Regions from separate parts of the Exiguobacterium sp. s160 genome, predicted to be linked through region 3. Evidence: predicted binding sites of a transcription regulator. Region 3 holds the regulator's gene; each other region holds the start of a gene.
What was found. Region 3 encodes Rex, which represses fermentation and respiration genes when NADH is low (regulators of the CRP and FNR family bind a similar motif). Its sites were predicted from a motif close to TTGTGAAATATTTCACAA; they were not measured.
Positions count from the first base shown of each region.

Region 1: cydD (thiol reductant ABC exporter subunit CydD) is a predicted target of Rex. The motif match lies at 2,958-2,975, and genes of this name have one in related genera.
Region 2: pflB (formate C-acetyltransferase) is a predicted target of Rex. The motif match lies at 1,692-1,709, and genes of this name have one in related genera.

Region 1 covers NZ_JACSKK010000002.1:369,619-375,509, forward strand. The annotation lists gene cydC (thiol reductant ABC exporter subunit CydC) at 1-1,209, opposite strand, end outside; gene cydD (thiol reductant ABC exporter subunit CydD) at 1,206-2,930, opposite strand; gene KNO86_RS07775 (Crp/Fnr family transcriptional regulator) at 3,053-3,742, opposite strand; gene KNO86_RS07780 (glycoside hydrolase family 31 protein) at 3,856-5,891, opposite strand, start outside.
Region 2 covers NZ_JACSKK010000006.1:65,008-70,898, reverse strand. The annotation lists gene KNO86_RS11685 (DEAD/DEAH box helicase) at 1-959, opposite strand, end outside; gene KNO86_RS11680 (hypothetical protein) at 1,013-1,435, opposite strand; gene pflB (formate C-acetyltransferase) at 1,797-4,043, shown strand; gene pflA (pyruvate formate-lyase-activating protein) at 4,100-4,816, shown strand; gene KNO86_RS11665 (Nramp family divalent metal transporter) at 4,866-5,891, opposite strand, start outside.
Region 3 covers NZ_JACSKK010000009.1:72,647-78,537, forward strand. The annotation lists gene KNO86_RS13350 (FAD-dependent oxidoreductase) at 1-1,000, opposite strand, end outside; gene KNO86_RS13355 (hypothetical protein) at 1,174-1,464, opposite strand; gene tatC (twin-arginine translocase subunit TatC) at 1,927-2,715, opposite strand; gene tatA (twin-arginine translocase TatA/TatE family subunit) at 2,719-2,937, opposite strand; gene KNO86_RS13370 (redox-sensing transcriptional repressor Rex) at 2,937-3,593, opposite strand; gene KNO86_RS13375 (ABC-F family ATP-binding cassette domain-containing protein) at 3,744-5,645, shown strand; gene KNO86_RS13380 (hypothetical protein) at 5,642-5,891, shown strand, end outside.

The DNA of each region.
Region 1 (5,891 bases), on a different contig from region 3:
CAAGTTGTCTTGATCGAGTCGGATTGTCCCGTCTTCTGTCCGGACAAATGCCAACAACAGTTGGAGCAACGTCGACTTCCCGGAGCCGCTCGGTCCAACGATGACCGTCTTCGAACCGCTCGGGATGTGTAACGACACATCGTCAATCACGTCTCGATACGTATCCGGATAGCGGTAGTGAACATGCTCAAATGAGATGGATGGCGATGTCGTGAACGTCACATCCTGACGCTTCGCTTCGAGCGCCTCAATCATTTCACTCGGCTCCATCACTTCAAACAATCGATCAGCAGCTTGTTTGCTATCTGCAAAGTGTCCCGGAAATACAGCCATCGGTGTCGTGTTCTCAAACGCTGTGAGCGACATCATGATGAGCATCGCCAAGAAGAGCCCGTTCAAATCTCCATCTACGACTTGATAGGCACCGATTGCTAAGACGCCCCATGAAACGAGTAAAGAGGCAGCAACGACGAGTGCGGAGTTGAAAAATTGGTTCGTCGCATCTTTCCGCTCCGCTTCCATGTAGCGTTCGCTACGCGCATAGACGGCTTGCTTCGTACGGTCGAGTTGATGATGTAGTTTTAAATCTCGATATCCGTACATCATCTCGGTCAACTGAATCGATACATCCCCGCGCAATGCACGAATCGTCTCGTCATGACGAGCGCGAATTCGAGCAAATCCGAGTGGGATCAAAAATCCGGTGACGAGCACACCGAGTAAGATCCATAGACTGACCGCGAACGAGAAGAACGTCACAAAGAAGATCGTACTTAAGAACACGAGCACGAGTATAATCGGCGGATAGAATACGCGGAGAAAATAGTTTTGTAGGCTCTCCACATCTCCGACGACACGTGCAAGCAAATCCCCACTCCGATATTTCGCAAAAATCGAGGGGACGAGCGGTTCAAGTTGTCGATAAAAGCGGACACGCAGCTCGCTCAATATCGTAAACGTCGCCCGGTGTGACGCGAGGCGCTCCCGATAACGACTTCCTGCCCGAATGACTCCGAACAGTTTGATGAGAACGACGGGTACCATGAGCGCATACAGTGGCGGAACAAGCCCTGCCCTTGAGACGAGGTATCCGCTTGCTGCAAACAGGGCGACCGCCGCAATCCCGGCTGCATATCCAAAGAAGATGGAGAGAAGGATATCTTTCTTCTCGCGCATCATCCATTTTGTAATCGTCCAAAGCGAGTTCATCGGCTCACCCCTTTCTGAAGCGCAAACAGTTCCGCATACTCTGGGACGGCGAGCAACGCGTCATGCGTCCCTTCTGCGATTCGCTTCCCATCCTCCATAAACCAAATCATATCTGCCTCTTTGATTGTATGCAGACGGTGTGCCACCGTGATCAACGTTGCCTCTTTCGACAACTCAGCGATTGAACGTCTCACAATCTGCTCGGTCTTCAAATCGAGACCGGTCGTCGGCTCATCGAATAAAAGGATTCCTGGTCGTTTAAAGAAGGCCCGGGCGAGCGCGAGACGTTGTCGTTCCCCACCCGATAGACCAAATCCACCTTCTCCAAGTTCCGTCCAAATCCCGTTCGGTAATTGATCAATCACCTCAGACAGTCCTGCCGCATCGACCGCTTCCCGTAACGCGAGCTCATCAGTCTCTTCGCCTAAGGAGATGTTATCGGCAAGTGTCCCGGCGAATAGATAAGGGTTTTGTGAGATATAGGAAATGTTTCCGTACCAGGCAGACTCGTCAAACGACTGAAGTGGTTCACCATCCACGAGGACACGTCCCGATTTCACCTGTAGCAGTCCGGAGATGACATTCAGTACTGTCGTCTTCCCGGAACCGCTCGCACCAACTAAGGCCAGGTGAGTGCCGGACGGAATCCGACCGCTCAACGGTTGAAGCGCAAAGCGTCCGCCTTCATATTCGAAGGTGACGTCTTCGAGTTCAAGGTTTGGTGTTCGTGAACCAAGTGACTTCGTTCCCCATTCGATGCGGTCATCGGGGGCGTCTAATACCTCAAAAATTCGGTCGGCTGCGCCCATACTTCCACGCCCTGTATGGAAGGCACTTCCTAAATCTTTAATCGCCAAATAATACTCTGGCGCCAATACGAGAATCAAAAAGCCAGAGAAGAACGTGAGGTTCTCCCAGACGACCATTTGTAAGGCGACTTCTAACGCGACAACTCCGGTACTGAGCATCGAGATGAACTCGAGCATAAGTCCCGATAAGAACGCCGTCTTTAAAACGACCATCGTCGCATCTCGAAAGTCGAGGCTGCTCTTCTCAATCGCCTTCGCTTCTTGCTCCGTGCGATTGTAAAGCTTGAGCGTCGTCAATCCTTGTAAGACATCTAAAAACTTACCGGAAAATTGATTCATCTTCTCCATCTGTTCTTCTGATTTTTTCTGGGTCGCAATCCCAATGATGATGAAGAACAGTGGAATGAACGGTGCAGTGACCATCATGATGACTCCTGAAATCCAGTGTTGGCTGAAGACGACAACCAAAATGAGGAGCGGGATGATCGATGTTTGGATGACTTGCGGCCAATATTGACTGAAGTAAGCGTCCACCTCGTCGACAGCATCCATGAACACACTGACCTTTTTACCTGATTGTCCTGTCAAAGATGACTCGACCGGACTCGTGGCGTACCGTTCCAACAGTTGAAGGCGTAACGTCTGTTTCGCCTTTACGGATAAACTCGCACCGATGCGTCCTGACACGTATCCAAAAAGCGCTCGTGCCAATAAGGCAACGACGAGCCATAGCAAAGCCGGAAGGATGGCTTCGAATGATTCATCCTTTAAAAAGATTCGGTCGACGATGTCGACGATTAAATACGCTTGCGCCAAAATCGATAGTCCAATCATGACCGCGGATAACACGAGTCCGATGATGTGACCCCTTTCGGCGAAAGCAAGGGCTTGCAGTCGTTTCACTGCATTCATCCTTTCTCTATTTACAATTCCATTGCTTTGTGAGATTCATCACTAATTATACAATATGCCACGTGTTGAAGCGAACGCTCCGCTCGTACGAACATGTAAAAGACGCCCTCATCCGAGTGGCGTCAGTCGATGTCTTGTTCAAAATATTCAGGATGCCCGATCACAAGTTGATGGGCGTCGATGCGAAGTATCTCTTCTTTTCGAAGCTTGGCTAAAATCGTCGAGACCGTCTCCCTAGACGTACCGGACAGACGAGAAAGTTCGATTGCGGTGAATGGGCATCGGACGCGAACACCTTGTTCGTCCGGTTCCCCTAAATCTTCAATCAAGAAATGGAGCGTATTGATGACACGCTCTTTCGCACTCGGCGTGATGATTTCTTGGACACGCCTTTCATGCAAATCAAGAATACGATTCATCTGGCCAATGATATAGAGCAGCATGCTCGACTGCGTGGACACGAACCGCTCAAAGCGATCCGTCGGGATGTAGATGACCTCAATGTCCGTCACCGCTTCAGCCGTATGACGATAGTCTTCCCCTGTGAATAAACCGTTGTATGGGAAAAATTGTTTCGGTTTCACGTAATCGGCGTAATGATGGGTCGCATTCTCATTCATCCGTTCGAGTTTGATATAACCGCTCATCAAGAAATACACACGCTCACGCGGATCCCCTTCCATGAACAACAGTTGTCCTTTCCGATACGTCCGGCAATAGACGTGCGGAATCAACTGTTCAAGTGCTCGACTCGGACATGTCTCAAACAGCGTCAACTGCCGTAAATCGTCAATCGTCCACATGTGTCGCATGTTCATCCCCTCATTTCTATTCTTCTATCTTCAGTATAGTGGGATTTTTATTGAAAGCGCTTTCTAAATCCGACAGTTTTCTGACATGACAAAAGGGGGTCTCCCCCCCTTTTTCAGTCCAACATCAGTTCCAATAGCGCGTCCTGTAAATCACGATCGAGCTCTAACGCATGGAGGTCAAACAGCCATGCCTCGAGACGCGTCTTCGTGGTCGCCATCTGATACAGACGATCTTTTAAGTCATAAGCGATTTCGGCGCGGTCTAAGAACCGATAGAGACGGTCGAGTCGATGTGCGTTTTGTGTCAGATCGACCGGAAGCGTCACGGTCTGCTCCCGTTTCCATTCACCGAGTGGGATGTGTAACGTCTGCGTCTCCGCATCATAGTCCCCTTCTCCGACGACCCCCCGGACAAGAATCGTCAACGTCCGATTCGCCGGGACGAGTGTCAAATCACCTGATGTCTCGATGTGAAGCGTACGCGCTTCCCAATCGAGCGTGAACGTCGTTTCGAGTGACGCCCCCGTCTCATAATCACGGCTTTCCCCGTCATCTTCGTACATCGTGAACGTGTTCGAGGCACCTGGAAAGACGAGTACTTCTAGCTCGCTCGGGTTCCCCGTTTCGTTCGCATGCGGTTCATGCGGCATCATTGGAATGATGGCACCCGCTTTGGCGAAGACCGGTTGCCCTTCGAGTCCACGGAACACACGAATCGACTTGTCGCCTTCATAACGATGACCCGTGAAGAAATCGAACCATTGCCCTTTCGGCAACCACACGTTCGCACCCGCGACATGGAGCTGTCGGTCCATTGGTGTGACAATCGGGGAGACGATGAGTTCACTTCCGAAATAAAACTGATTCGGCACCTGATAAGCCGCTTCATCATCGGGATGTTCGATATACATCGGTAACACGAGTGGCAACGCTTCTGCATGGTTCCGATAGTTCATCGTATACAAGTAAGGAATGAGTTGATGACGCAGGCGTAAGAATCGCTTCATCGACTGTTCGGCTTCGATTCCGAAACGCCAAGGCTCTTTTCCGTTGAACGTGCTGAACGTCGAGTGGAGGCGCATGATTGGACTGAACACTCCGTATGCGACCCAACGTGCCGCGAGCTCATCGTCTTTTTTACCACGATGATGCCCTCCGATGTCATGACTCCACCATCCATAACCAATGTTCGTCGCTGTTGCCGTGAAATACGGCTGGAAGGCGAGTGATGCCCAAGAGATGATTGTGTCCCCTGAGAATCCGACCGGGTAACGGTGGCTCCCTGGCCCAGCGTAACGAGAAAAAATGAGCGGGCGTTTGCCGTCACGGGCGATATCGATGGCATGATAATGATTTAACATCCATAACGGATCGAGTCCTTCCATCTTCGACGTCGACCCTTGTTGCCAGTCGATCCACCAAAAATCAACGCCGTCTGCTTCATGCGGGTGATGCATCTGTTCGAAATACGCTTGAATGAATCGCTTATCCGAAAAATCGAACGGGATTCGGTCACCCGATTCCGGATCGACCCCCATCGCCTCAGCCATCGCCGCATACTGGTCTTCAAACGCACGGACCCCGTCAGCGGGGTGTAAGTTCAATGTCACCATCATCCCCTCGTCTTTTAACCATTTGAGGAATCGCTTCGGTTCAGGGAATAAGTTTCTATTCCACGAATAGCCCGTCCAGCCACTCCCATACTCTTCCGGGATGTCTGTCACGTGCCAGTCCATATCGATGACGCTGACCGAGAACGGGACGTCTTCGGATTTGAAGCGGCGCATCAGCGCCTTATATTCTTTTTCGTCGTATCGCCAGTAGCGACTCCACCAGTTTCCGAGCGCTTTACGAGGAAGCATCGGCGTCGGGCCCGTCAACGTGTAAAAATCTCGAAGTGCCTGTTTATAGTCATGGCCATATCCGAAGTAGTAAATGTCATGAATTCCTTTTCGTCTCGGCTCGACGAAGCGATCATCCGTCATCAAAAACGAGGACGAATCATCAATGATCGCATATCCTTGTTTCGAAAGGATCCCTTCTTCTAACTCCGTCGCCCCGTCCACATGGTCGAGCGTCCGCGCCGTCCCTTTCAGCGTCCGCTCGGGACCGTTGAACATGTAGCGGCTGTAATACGTACTGAAGTTCC
Region 2 (5,891 bases), on a different contig from region 3:
GAACGGTGGATGAAGTCATCGATGGATTCCGGTAAGTCGAAATGGACGACGTGCGTCACATCTTCGATATCGAGCCCGCGTGCCGCGAGACCTGTCGTGATGAGGAGCGGGTATTCGCCTTTACGGAATTCACGGAGTGTCTCGACGCGTTCGCGCTTTCCTTTCAAGCTGTCGAGCATGCGGTAGTCCACTTTCAACTTTTCAAGCTCCCCACGAAGTGGTGGCAAGAACGAGCGGTTATTGATGAACGCAAGTGCTTTCACGCCATCGACGTGTGAAAGACGGCGTAACAGTTCTGGTTTGTAGCGACGCGTCGTCAACAAGTAACCGTATGTCACTTGATCGCTGACAGCACGTTCGATTTTGATATGTGCCGGCTCGTTCATGAACGGTGCCGACCACTCTTTGAGTGAATCAGTGAGTGTTGCCGAGACGAGTGCAAGTTGACGCTCATGTGCAGTATGCTTGATGATGCGCTCAGCCGCCTCTGTCAAACCGCTATCGATGATTTGGTCGGCTTCATCGAGAATGACGGTATGTGTCTCATGGAGCTTCAGCTTTTTCTTATCAATCAATTCGACGAGACGTCCCGGTGTCCCGACAATCAAATGAGGCTTTTTCTTAATCCGATCGATTTGACGTTTCAATTCGACACCGCCGATAAACGAGCCGATGCGGACATCGCCTTTTTCGGTGAAACGTTGTGCGACCTGTTGGATCTGCATGACAAGTTCACGAGTTGGAGCGACGACGACAACTTGGATTCGGTCGTTCGATGGATCGATTTTTTCAATCGCTGGGAGCAGGTAAGCGAGTGTTTTACCCGTTCCGGTCGGTGCCTCGATTGTCACGTCTTTTCCATCTAATAGTAGGGGAAACGCTTCTTTTTGGACCGGCATCGGCTCGTTAAAGCCCATCCGTTCCCACGTCTCGTTAATAAAAGGTTTTGTAAAATTCATAATAGGTCTCCTTATCTTTAGGCAAAAACAAAGGAAGCGAAAGCGCTCCCTCGTCAAATATAGCGAACATGCTCCTGGCCATCTTCCATTGAAGAACGTAACGTCTGTGTATACGTTTGACCGTCTTCGATGAGTTGGATGTGGGCATCCGCGCCTTCTGCTGTCAATTCAACTTTCTCAATCGTGAATCCTTGATAAACGCGATACTGTAACTCGGACGTCATTTTCTCGAACGGTTTCAGTTCCGGATGTGTCGTGATGACATGGATTGGACGCGACAAAAGTCCGGCGAGTAATTGGTCGCGATAATCGATAAAATCTTCGTTCTCGATGTCATCGTCAAAGCGAATCCAAAACCCTCCATCTTCAAATTCTGTGATAAATCCATCACGCTTTTCACCGGCTTCGTCGACCTTCAACGAGATGCGATCGCCGACTTGAAAGGCGTGGCTTGGTGTTAATGGTTCGTACGTCATGAGTAGAACCCCTTCCTCTTATACAATGTTCTGCCTTCATTGTGTCTGATACGACACAAAAATTCAAGTTCTAACCGAGTGATGTGAGATTTATCACCCACAAAACTGTATAGTTCGTCACAGAACAATCAAATTAGTACAGATCATAGTTCAACCTTAATGAAATAGGATTCAGCTGTTTCAAACTATATAATTAATCGAATATAACAGTTTGTAAAACGCTTTCAAAAACGGCTATTTCATCACGTTCATAAGATTGTTACAAGTTTCACAAGACTGTAAAACATATTGTTCACGTTTTCACGTACACTCACAGTATAGATAACACGCAATTACTTTCGAGAATGAGGAGTGAATCAACATGGCAACCGAAATCAAATCCGCATGGTCAGGTTTTATCCCTGGTCAGTGGACGAATGAAGTCAATGTCAGTGAGTTTATCCGTTTGAACCGTCATGAATACACAGGGAACGATACGTTCTTAGCAGGTCCGACAGAAGCGACAAACGTTCTTTGGAATCGTGTGATGGAACTGACAAAAGAAGAGCGTGAACGCGGAGGCGTTTGGGACGTTGATCAACACACACCATCGACAATCGTGTCGCATGGACCAGGTTACTTAAACAAAGAGTTAGAGAAAGTCGTTGGCGTTCAGACGGATGAGCCGTTCAAACGTTCGATTCACCCAAATGGCGGGATTCGCATGGTGGATGCCGCACTCGAATCATATGGTTTCGAACCAGATGAAGAAATCACAAAAATTTATTCAGAGATCCGTAAAACACATAACCAAGGTGTCTTCGATGCCTATACGCCTGAAATGCGGGCCGCTCGTAAATCAGGAATCATCACAGGTCTTCCGGATGCGTACGGTCGTGGACGCATCATCGGTGACTATCGCCGCGTCGCGCTCTACGGAATTGATTTCTTGATGGCAGAACGCAAAAAAGACTTGGCGAAACGAGGTGGATTCTTATCTGAATCAGACATCCGTGACCGGGAGGAAATATCGGAACAACTTCGTGCCCTCCAAGAACTCAAACAACTCGGAGCCGCTTATGGATTTGATCTCGGTCGCCCTGCGGAAAACACGCAAGAAGCGTATCAATGGGTGTACTTGGCATACCTTGCTGCGATTAAAGAACAAAACGGTGCCGCGATGTCACTCGGTCGCGTCTCGACATTCCTTGATGTGTACGCTGAACGCGACCTTGAAGCTGGTCGTTTAACAGAGTCAGACGTTCAGGAAATCGTCGATCACTTCATCATGAAGCTTCGAATCGTTAAGTTCTTACGGACACCTGACTATAACGAATTATTCTCAGGTGACCCGACTTGGGTAACGGAGTCAATCGGTGGGATGAGTGAAGATGGTCGCTCGAACGTCACGAAGAGCTCGTTCCGATTCTTACATTCACTCACAAACCTCGGTCCTGCTCCAGAACCAAACTTGACGGTCCTTTGGTCGACGAAACTTCCAGAAGGATTCAAACAATACTGTGCGAAAATGTCGATTGAAACATCGGCGATTCAGTATGAGAATGATGACTTGATGATGCCACAATTCGGTGATGACTACGGCATCGCATGTTGTGTGTCACCGATGAAGATCGGGAAACAAATGCAGTTCTTCGGTGCGCGTGCCAACATGGCGAAAGCCCTTCTTTATAGCATGAACGGCGGACGTGATGAGAAGAGCGGCGCTCAAATTGCTCCAGCTTGGGAAATGAATACAGAAGATGTGCTCACGTACGAAAAAGTATATGCCGACTTTGACCGTACGCTCGATTGGTTGGCAGAGCTATACGTCAATACGCTCAACGTTATTCACTTCATGCATGACAAATATGCGTACGAACGCATCGAAATGGCGCTTCACGATCCAGAAATCTTACGGACGATGGCTTGTGGGATCGCGGGTCTCTCCGTAACGGCAGATAGTCTTTCAGCAATCAAATATGCGAACGTCAAACCCGTTCGTAACGAAGAAGGAATCATCGTCGACTTCGAAACGGAAGGCGACTTCCCGAAATTCGGTAACAATGACGACCGTGTCGACGCGATTGCCGTAGAACTCGTCGAATCGTTCATGGAAAAAGTACGGAAACATAAAACATACCGTGACGCGCTTCATACGCAATCGGTCCTCACCATCACATCGAACGTCGTCTACGGTAAGAAAACAGGGAATACGCCAGACGGTCGCCGTGCTGGTGAACCATTCGCTCCAGGTGCCAACCCGATGCATGGACGGGATACGAAAGGTGCGGCTGCATCGCTCTCATCTGTTGCGAAACTTCCATTTGAACACGCACAAGACGGGATCTCATATACGTTCTCAATCGTACCGAAAGCACTTGGAAAAGAAGAAATCGCACGCGAACTCAACTTGGCGGCACTTCTCGATGGGTATATGAGTGGAGAGCACAAAGGACACCATTTGAACGTCAACGTCTTCAACCGCGAGACGCTTCTCGACGCAATGGAACATCCGGAAGAGTATCCACAACTCACAATCCGCGTATCTGGATATGCGGTCAACTTTATCAAGTTGACACGTGAGCAACAGATTGATGTCATCAACCGTACGTTCCACGGTTCGTTGTAAGTAAAGGCTTAGCGGCCTTCCACGGAGGGCCGCTCATTCGTTAGGAGGTCATTTCGATGACAATGGGATATGTACATTCGGTCGAATCATTCGGAACAGTTGACGGCCCTGGTATTCGCTTCATCGTCTTTTTACAAGGTTGTGCGTTACGTTGCCTCTATTGCCATAACGCGGACACGTGGGATTTCAAAAAGAATAACCACCGCTCGGCTGAAGACGTCATTCAAGAGGCGCTCAGTTACCGACCGTTCATGGAGGCATCGAACGGCGGCATCACCATCTCAGGTGGTGACCCACTCGCGCAACCTGAATTTTTAGAGGCATTACTGCGTGAAGCGAAAAAGTATGGGCTCCATACGACACTCGATACGTCCGGTGCTCTCCGTCCTCCTAACTTGGATGGGATTTTAGATCACACCGACCTTGTCTTGCTCGATATCAAGCATATCGACGACGACATGTGTAAAAAATTGACGGGACGTAGCAATGCCAACACGCTCGCGCTTGCCGAACACCTTTCCGAGCGCGGAACGAAAATGTGGATTCGCCACGTCCTCGTCCCTGGATGGACGCTTGAAGAAGGGGCGCTTCGTCGCACCGCCGCGTTCATTCAAAAATTAGACCATGTCGAGAAAGTTGAGATTTTGCCTTATCATGAGATGGGCGTCTATAAATGGGAGGCGCTCGGACTCGATTATCCACTCAAAGGTACGAAACCCCCGACGTCTGATGAAGTCGAATGGGCGGAAGGAATCTTGCAGGGAACTGTATAAAAAACAAGCGCAGGCCGCTCGGCCTGCGCTTGTTTTTTATATTTAGAGATTAGATAAAGGTTTGGACAATCAAAAATATATTTAATGCGATGACAATCGCTGTGATACCCCATCCAATCCATGTCGTAAAACGATGATTCACAAGCCCGCCCATTAACTCTTTATTACTCGTAAAGAGAAGCAGAGGGATGAGGGCGAATGATATACCGAAAGAGAGAACGACTTGACTCCAAACGAGAGCGTTTGACAAGTTGACACCGGAAAGAATGAGTAAGAGTGGAGGAGCCATCGTAATCACACGACGTATATAAATCGGAATATGCTTTTGAATGTACCCTTGCATGACGACATCCCCGGCCAATGTTCCGACAGATGCACTTGATAATCCGGAGACCATTAAGCCGATGCCAAATAACATGGCAATTGGTGATCCTAAAAAAGAGTCAAACTGCTGGTGAGCGATTTCTAAATCGTTTACGAACATCCCATTCTTATAAAAGACGGCAGCTGCGATAATCAACATACTGGCATTGATTGCGCCAGCGAGGACCATTGCGATTGTCACATCAATTCGTTCAAATTTCATGATGCGTTTTCGTGCTACCGCATCTTTTCCCTTGATTCGCCGTTGTGTCAAAGCAGAGTGCAAATAAATAGCGTGCGGCATGACAGTTGCACCTAATATTCCGGCAGCTAATAAAATACTCTCTGTCCCGTCAAAACGAGGTATGAGGAGACCTGACAAAAGGGGTTTCACTTCGGGCTGAGAGCTAAACGTTTGAATGGCAAACGCAAGAGCAACGACGAGTAGCATCCCAGTCACAAGCGTTTCAAGTGGTCGATAGCCACGTCTTTGTACTTCTAAGATGGCAAAAGAACCGGCCGCGGCAAGTAGTGCTGCTTGAATGAGCGTTATATCAAACACGAGGTAGATCCCGAGTGCCGCACCAACAAATTCTGCCAAATCAGTGGCCATAATCATTAATTCGGCTTGAATCCATAAAAAGACTGCGGTCTTCTTAGAGAAGCGGTCACGACAAATTTCAGGTAAGTTTTTCCCAGTCGCGATTCCGAT
Region 3 (5,891 bases):
TCCAGTCATAGAGTCGAAGTCCTGACGTTCCTTGCGTCCCTTGATAGCGGACACGTGGTTGCATCATGTTTTCCGCGACAAGTGTCCCCATACGGACAGCGTTCGTTGCAAGCGGGATGTAGGCATGTGTGCGTGCCGGATTGTAGTAGACGGCACAGCTGTCCCCTGCCGCAAAGATGTCTGGGTTGCTCGTGCGCATGTATTCGTCGACGATAATTGCACCATTTCCGAGCATATCGACCTGCCCTTCGAGGAGTCCTGTGTTCGGACGGAATCCGACGCACAAGATGACGAGGTCCGCCTCGAATTCGCCTTTGTCTGTCACGACATGTGTGACGTTTCCTTCTGTACCACGGAATGCTTCGACCGTCTGACCGAGTTCGAGGTCGATCCCGCGACTTGTCATGTCTGCTTCTAATGGATCCGTGAACGACTTATCGAGATATTTGTTCAAGATGCGGTCGGCACTATCGATGAACGTAACATGTTTACCGTATGCTTCGAACGCCTCGACGAGTTCGACTCCGATATAACCCGCCCCGATGACGGCAATCTTCGTCGCATCTGTCGCACGCTCGATGATGCGTTGTGCGTGTGCATAGTTTTTACAGAGCTCGATTCCGTTCATCTCGATCCCCGGAAGCGTTGGGACGATTGGCCATGAACCCGTCGTAACGATCAAGCGGTCGTACGTGTCATGCACGTCTTCCCCCGTCTCGAGATTTTTGGCGTGGACCGTCTTCGCTTCGGCGTCAATCGACAAGACATCATGTTTCATGCGCATGGTTGCTCCGAGCTCTTCAAGCTCACGTGGAGAGGAGTAGAATAATTCTTCTGCACGTTGGACGACCCCACCGACGTGGAGCGCAATCCCACACGAGAGGAAGCTGACGTTGTCGTTACGCTCGTAAACGGTGATGTCGAGATTGTCGTGCTTGGCGAGTAATCCTTTGACTGCTGCTGTTCCTGCGTGTGTACATCCGATGACTGCGATTTTCATATGAGTCGTCTCTCCTTTTATGTTAGACAGTACGTTTCATTTTTATATTGTGATAAATATCACATTTATTCCTTGACCTTAGTGTACTATTTCACAATGTAAGGTTCAATGACTATGCTCACTATTTCACGTAAAAGTGTCTAAATTTTGAACAGGAAAAAATCCGCACATTCTCATGACCGGACTCGTCGCTTTTTCAATAGATGATAGCTTATTACAAATAGATGTACGATCAAACTGAAGACGTTCATAGCGAGCCCGACGACCGCCCACCACAATGCTCCCCAGCCGTACCCAAACGTCAGACTACCAATTAGTAGCATATAGCCACTTACGGCCAATCCTGTATTTAAGATGAATGGAAAAGGCCTTTGTTTCTTCGTTCGGATTATTTGATACGTTGAAATGATGACTCCCAGTGTGAGTCCAAACAGCAGTATGAGCAAAATGATGATGTCATTCATCCTTATTTACCTCCATAACTTGATTGGAAAGACGCTTTCAAAACTGTCCCTAACGTCTTATTTTCAGCTTCTGATAAATGACAATGCCAACGTGAAGAATCATACCAAGTAGGTACAAGATCAGCCCTAGTGCAAGCCAACCGAGTGCATCCCAACCACGTACAATTTTCATTCCGACAAGAAATAAGATATAGCCAGTTACGAGTAGCAACGACGAGACGATGGATTGACGTCGTAATCGAGATTTTATAGAGAAAAATAAGAAAAACAGTAGGATGGTTGTCATAGCGCCTAGCAATACAAGGACTTCTCCATTGTACTCTCGAATCATCGTGTCTCCCTCTTCACTGTGCGACTCATTTTATTGTAACACATAAAATGGAAAATTATCTCAATTACTCATATCGCATGACATCAGCTTGAAACGACAAAAAAAGCATCGTCCCATTTACGGAACGATGCTTATTTCTCATTCATCTGTTTCATTAAATCCATCTGTTCTTGCACCATCGCTTCTTTCTCCCGGCGCAACACCCCTTTGTAGGCGACGCGTGAAATCGATAAACTGATTTCATATAGGAAGAAGAGTGGCAATGACACCATAAGGTGCGACGTCAAATCCGGTGGTGTGATGAATGCCGCGACTACGAATAGCGCGAAGTACGCATACTTACGAATCTTCGATAAGAAGTATGGTGTCACGACACCAATTCGGGTCAAGAACATCGTCACGACTGGCAATTGGAACAATAGACCGAACGGAATCGTCAGTTGCAACAAGAACGTGAAGTAATTGTTCGCCCCGATGATTTGTTCGAGTCCGAGGTCTTGCCCGAGGTCCGTCGAGATATCGAGGACGAGCGGGAATAACCAGTAGTAGGCGAACGCAAGGCCGAGCAAGAACAATCCGAAGATGATTGGGATATAAGCAAGGGTACCTTTTCGTTCATTCGGATGCAGACCGGGTGCGACAAACGCCCACACTTGATACAGTAGGAATGGGCTCGCCGCAATCAGGCCGATGATGAGCGCCAAGTTCAAGTAAATCATGAGCGGGTCCGCGACCCCAAAGGCGTTCAGTTCGAGCCCGCGTTCGACGAGATCTTCTTGCAAGTACGCGAGTACATATTTGACACTCGGCAAAGCCATCAAAAAGAAGGCAAAGACGACAAATGCAGATAGCATCAGTCGTCTCCGCAGCTCTGTCAAGTGATCGGTGAGTTCCCGCTCTTGATCAGGTTGATGATTCATGGCTTACTGCTCTTTCTTTTCGATAGCTTTCTTGTCGTTCTCGTCGTGCTCGTTCATCATGCCGTTCGTTGCATTTTTGAACTCACGAAGCGTTTGTCCGGCCGCGCGACCAAACTCCGGTAATTTCTTCGGTCCGAAGATGATGAGCGCGATGATGGCGATGATGAATAGACTCGCCCCACCCGGAATCCCGACGACGAGTGATGATGCTAGTAATTCCATTATTGATGGACCCCCTCAGCGGTTGGATAGTGTTGCATAAAGTAAATGAGTGACTGCAGCTCAATCGACAAATCGATGTGATGGACGCGAACCGTGTCCGGTACGGTGAGTCGTGCCGGTGTGAAGTTCAAGATGCCCTTGATGCCGAAACGGACCAAGTCGTCTGCGACGGACTGCGCATAGGCAGAAGGTACCGTCAAAATGGCGACGTCAATCTTGTTTTGCTTCATAATCTGTTCCATCTCATCGACGTGATGAATTGGGACGCCTGACATCGTCGTGCCGACTTTTGTCTCGTCTGCGTCGAACCCGACGACGATATGTGTGTTATTGTTTTTAAGGAAGTTATAGTTGACGAATGCCGTCCCAAGGTGACCGACCCCGACCAAGGCGACATTCGTAATCTCGTCCTGATTCAGTGTCTTTCGGAAAAAGTCTAACAGATACTGCACGTTATAGCCATATCCCTTTTTACCGAGCGCACCGAAGTACGAGAAATCACGGCGAATCGTAGCCGAATCGACCTTGACCGCCTCACTCAGTTCTGCTGAAGAGACACGTTGTTTACCTGACGCGTGCAGGCTTTGAATAAATCGATAGTATAGTGGCAACCGTTTGGCTGTCGCTTGTGGAATCTTTGGTTCGTTTTGACTCAACGGAAAGAGCCTCCTTTTTACGACACGTTACAAACGAATCTGAATTTCATACACCTTGATTGTAAACGAATTCACATGACCACTCAACGAATATACCTAAAATCGCTGAAAAATACAGTATACTAAATAGAGAGAAAGGGGTTTTTTCACTTGATCCTACTGCAAGTCAATAACTTATCCAAATCCTTCGGCGTCGAGCCGATTTTAGAAAACGTCAAACTCGAAATCCAAGAAGGCGAACGCGTCGCCCTCGTCGGCCGAAACGGGGCTGGGAAGTCAACGCTTTTGAAAGTCATCGCCGGGGAATACAACTATGACTCCGGGGACATCATGAAGCCAAAAGACGTCACCATCGGCTATCTCGCCCAAGACTCAGGGCTCGAATCCGACGAGACGATCTGGAACGAGATGCTCACCGTTTTCACGGACTTGATTGAGCAAGAGAAGACGCTCCGTCGCATGGAAGCTGACATGGGCTCCAAACGAATCCTAAATGACGCTGCGGCTTACGAACGTCTCCTCTCCTCTTACGATGAAGAGCAGCACACGTTTAAAGAGCGCGGCGGTTACCAGTATGAAGCGACGATCCGCTCGGTCCTTCACGGGATGCGCTTCTATCCGGACGACTTCGAGCGTCGGATCGACACGCTCTCTGGTGGACAACGGACGCGTCTCGCCTTGGCGAAGATGCTCCTTCAAAGTCCTGACCTGCTCATCTTGGACGAGCCGACGAACCATTTGGACATCGAGACGCTCGCCTGGCTTGAGAAGTACTTGAGCGGCTATAAAGGTGCCGTCCTCATCGTCTCCCACGACCGCTACTTCCTCGACCGCGTCGTCTCGGTCGTCTATGAGTTATCGCGTCATCGGAGCCGCCGCTTCGTCGGGAACTACACGAAGTATCTCGAACAGAAGGCCGCTCTCTACGAACAAGAGAAGAAGCAGTTTGAGTCGCAGCAAGAAGAGATTGCCAAAATGCAGGACTTCATTCAGCGAAACATCGCCCGAGCGACGACGACGAAACGGGCGCAAAGCGTACGGAAGCGTCTGGAGAAAGTCGACCGTCTCGATGCTCCGGACGGTGACGAACGCAGTGCTGTCCTCTCGTTCTCCATCAAACGACAGAGCGGGAACGATGTATTGAGCGCGAGTGACCTCGCCATCGGGTATGAAGAACCGATTGCCCAAAATCTCCGTTTCCAGCTACAGCGCGGGGAATCCGTCGCTCTCGTCGGTCCGAACGGGGTCGGGAAGTCGACCCTCCTCAAAGTGTTGACGAAACAACAAGCCGCTCTTACCGGTGATATCCGCTACGGGACCGGCGTCGAGATTGGCTACTACGATCAGGAGCAGCAGAACTTGTCGGACGCGAACCGTGTCATCGACGAGATTTGGAACGACTGGCCACTTATGCGCGAGCAAGAAGTGCGGAGTCTTCTCGGACAGTTCCTCTTCAGCGGCGATGACGTCATGAAGCGTGTCCATGAATTATCAGGTGGCGAACGCGCACGACTCACGTTGGCCAAGCTGAAGCTCGAGCAACCGAACCTCCTCATCCTGGACGAGCCGACGAACCACTTGGACCTCGACTCGAAGATGATCTTAGAGAACGCCCTTCTCGACTATCCAGGTACGATTCTCTTCGTCTCGCACGACCGCTACTTCATCGACCGTCTCGCGACGCGTGTGTTAGAAATCACGCCGAACGGCATCGACGAGTATCTCGGTGACTATTCGTACTACGTCGAGAAGAAAGAAGAACTCGAAGAACTCGCGCGACTCGCCCGTGAAGAGACGAAGCAGGTCGTCGTGAAAAAACAGCGTGCCGATAAGGAACAACAACGGGAAGAGCGCCGCATCAAACAGCGCATCGAAGAGATTGAGCTGGCAATCGAGCAACATGAAAATCGCCTCGACGAGATTGAACAGTTGCTTTGTGAGCCGGACGTCTTCAACGACTTCGCCCGTGCTCAGGAGTTGTCGACCGAATCGGACGCAGCGAAAGAATCCATCACCGCACTTTATGCGGAATGGGAGGAACTCCATACATGATGCGTACACGTGCCATGCGAATCGAGTTCATTCAAGCGTTTCTCACGGGACTGGCCTATATCGTACCAACCGGGACCGAGTTCGTATCTGAACTCATCCGCGGGGAGCCGACGATCGTCCCTTCTATTCTTTTTTACTTTTTACCGGTCGTGATCGGCTTCATCATTCAGACGTGGCCAGGGATTCTACTCAGCCTTTTCAGTGGCCTGCTCATGAGTACACTCTTCATCCGTATCGTCGTCTGGC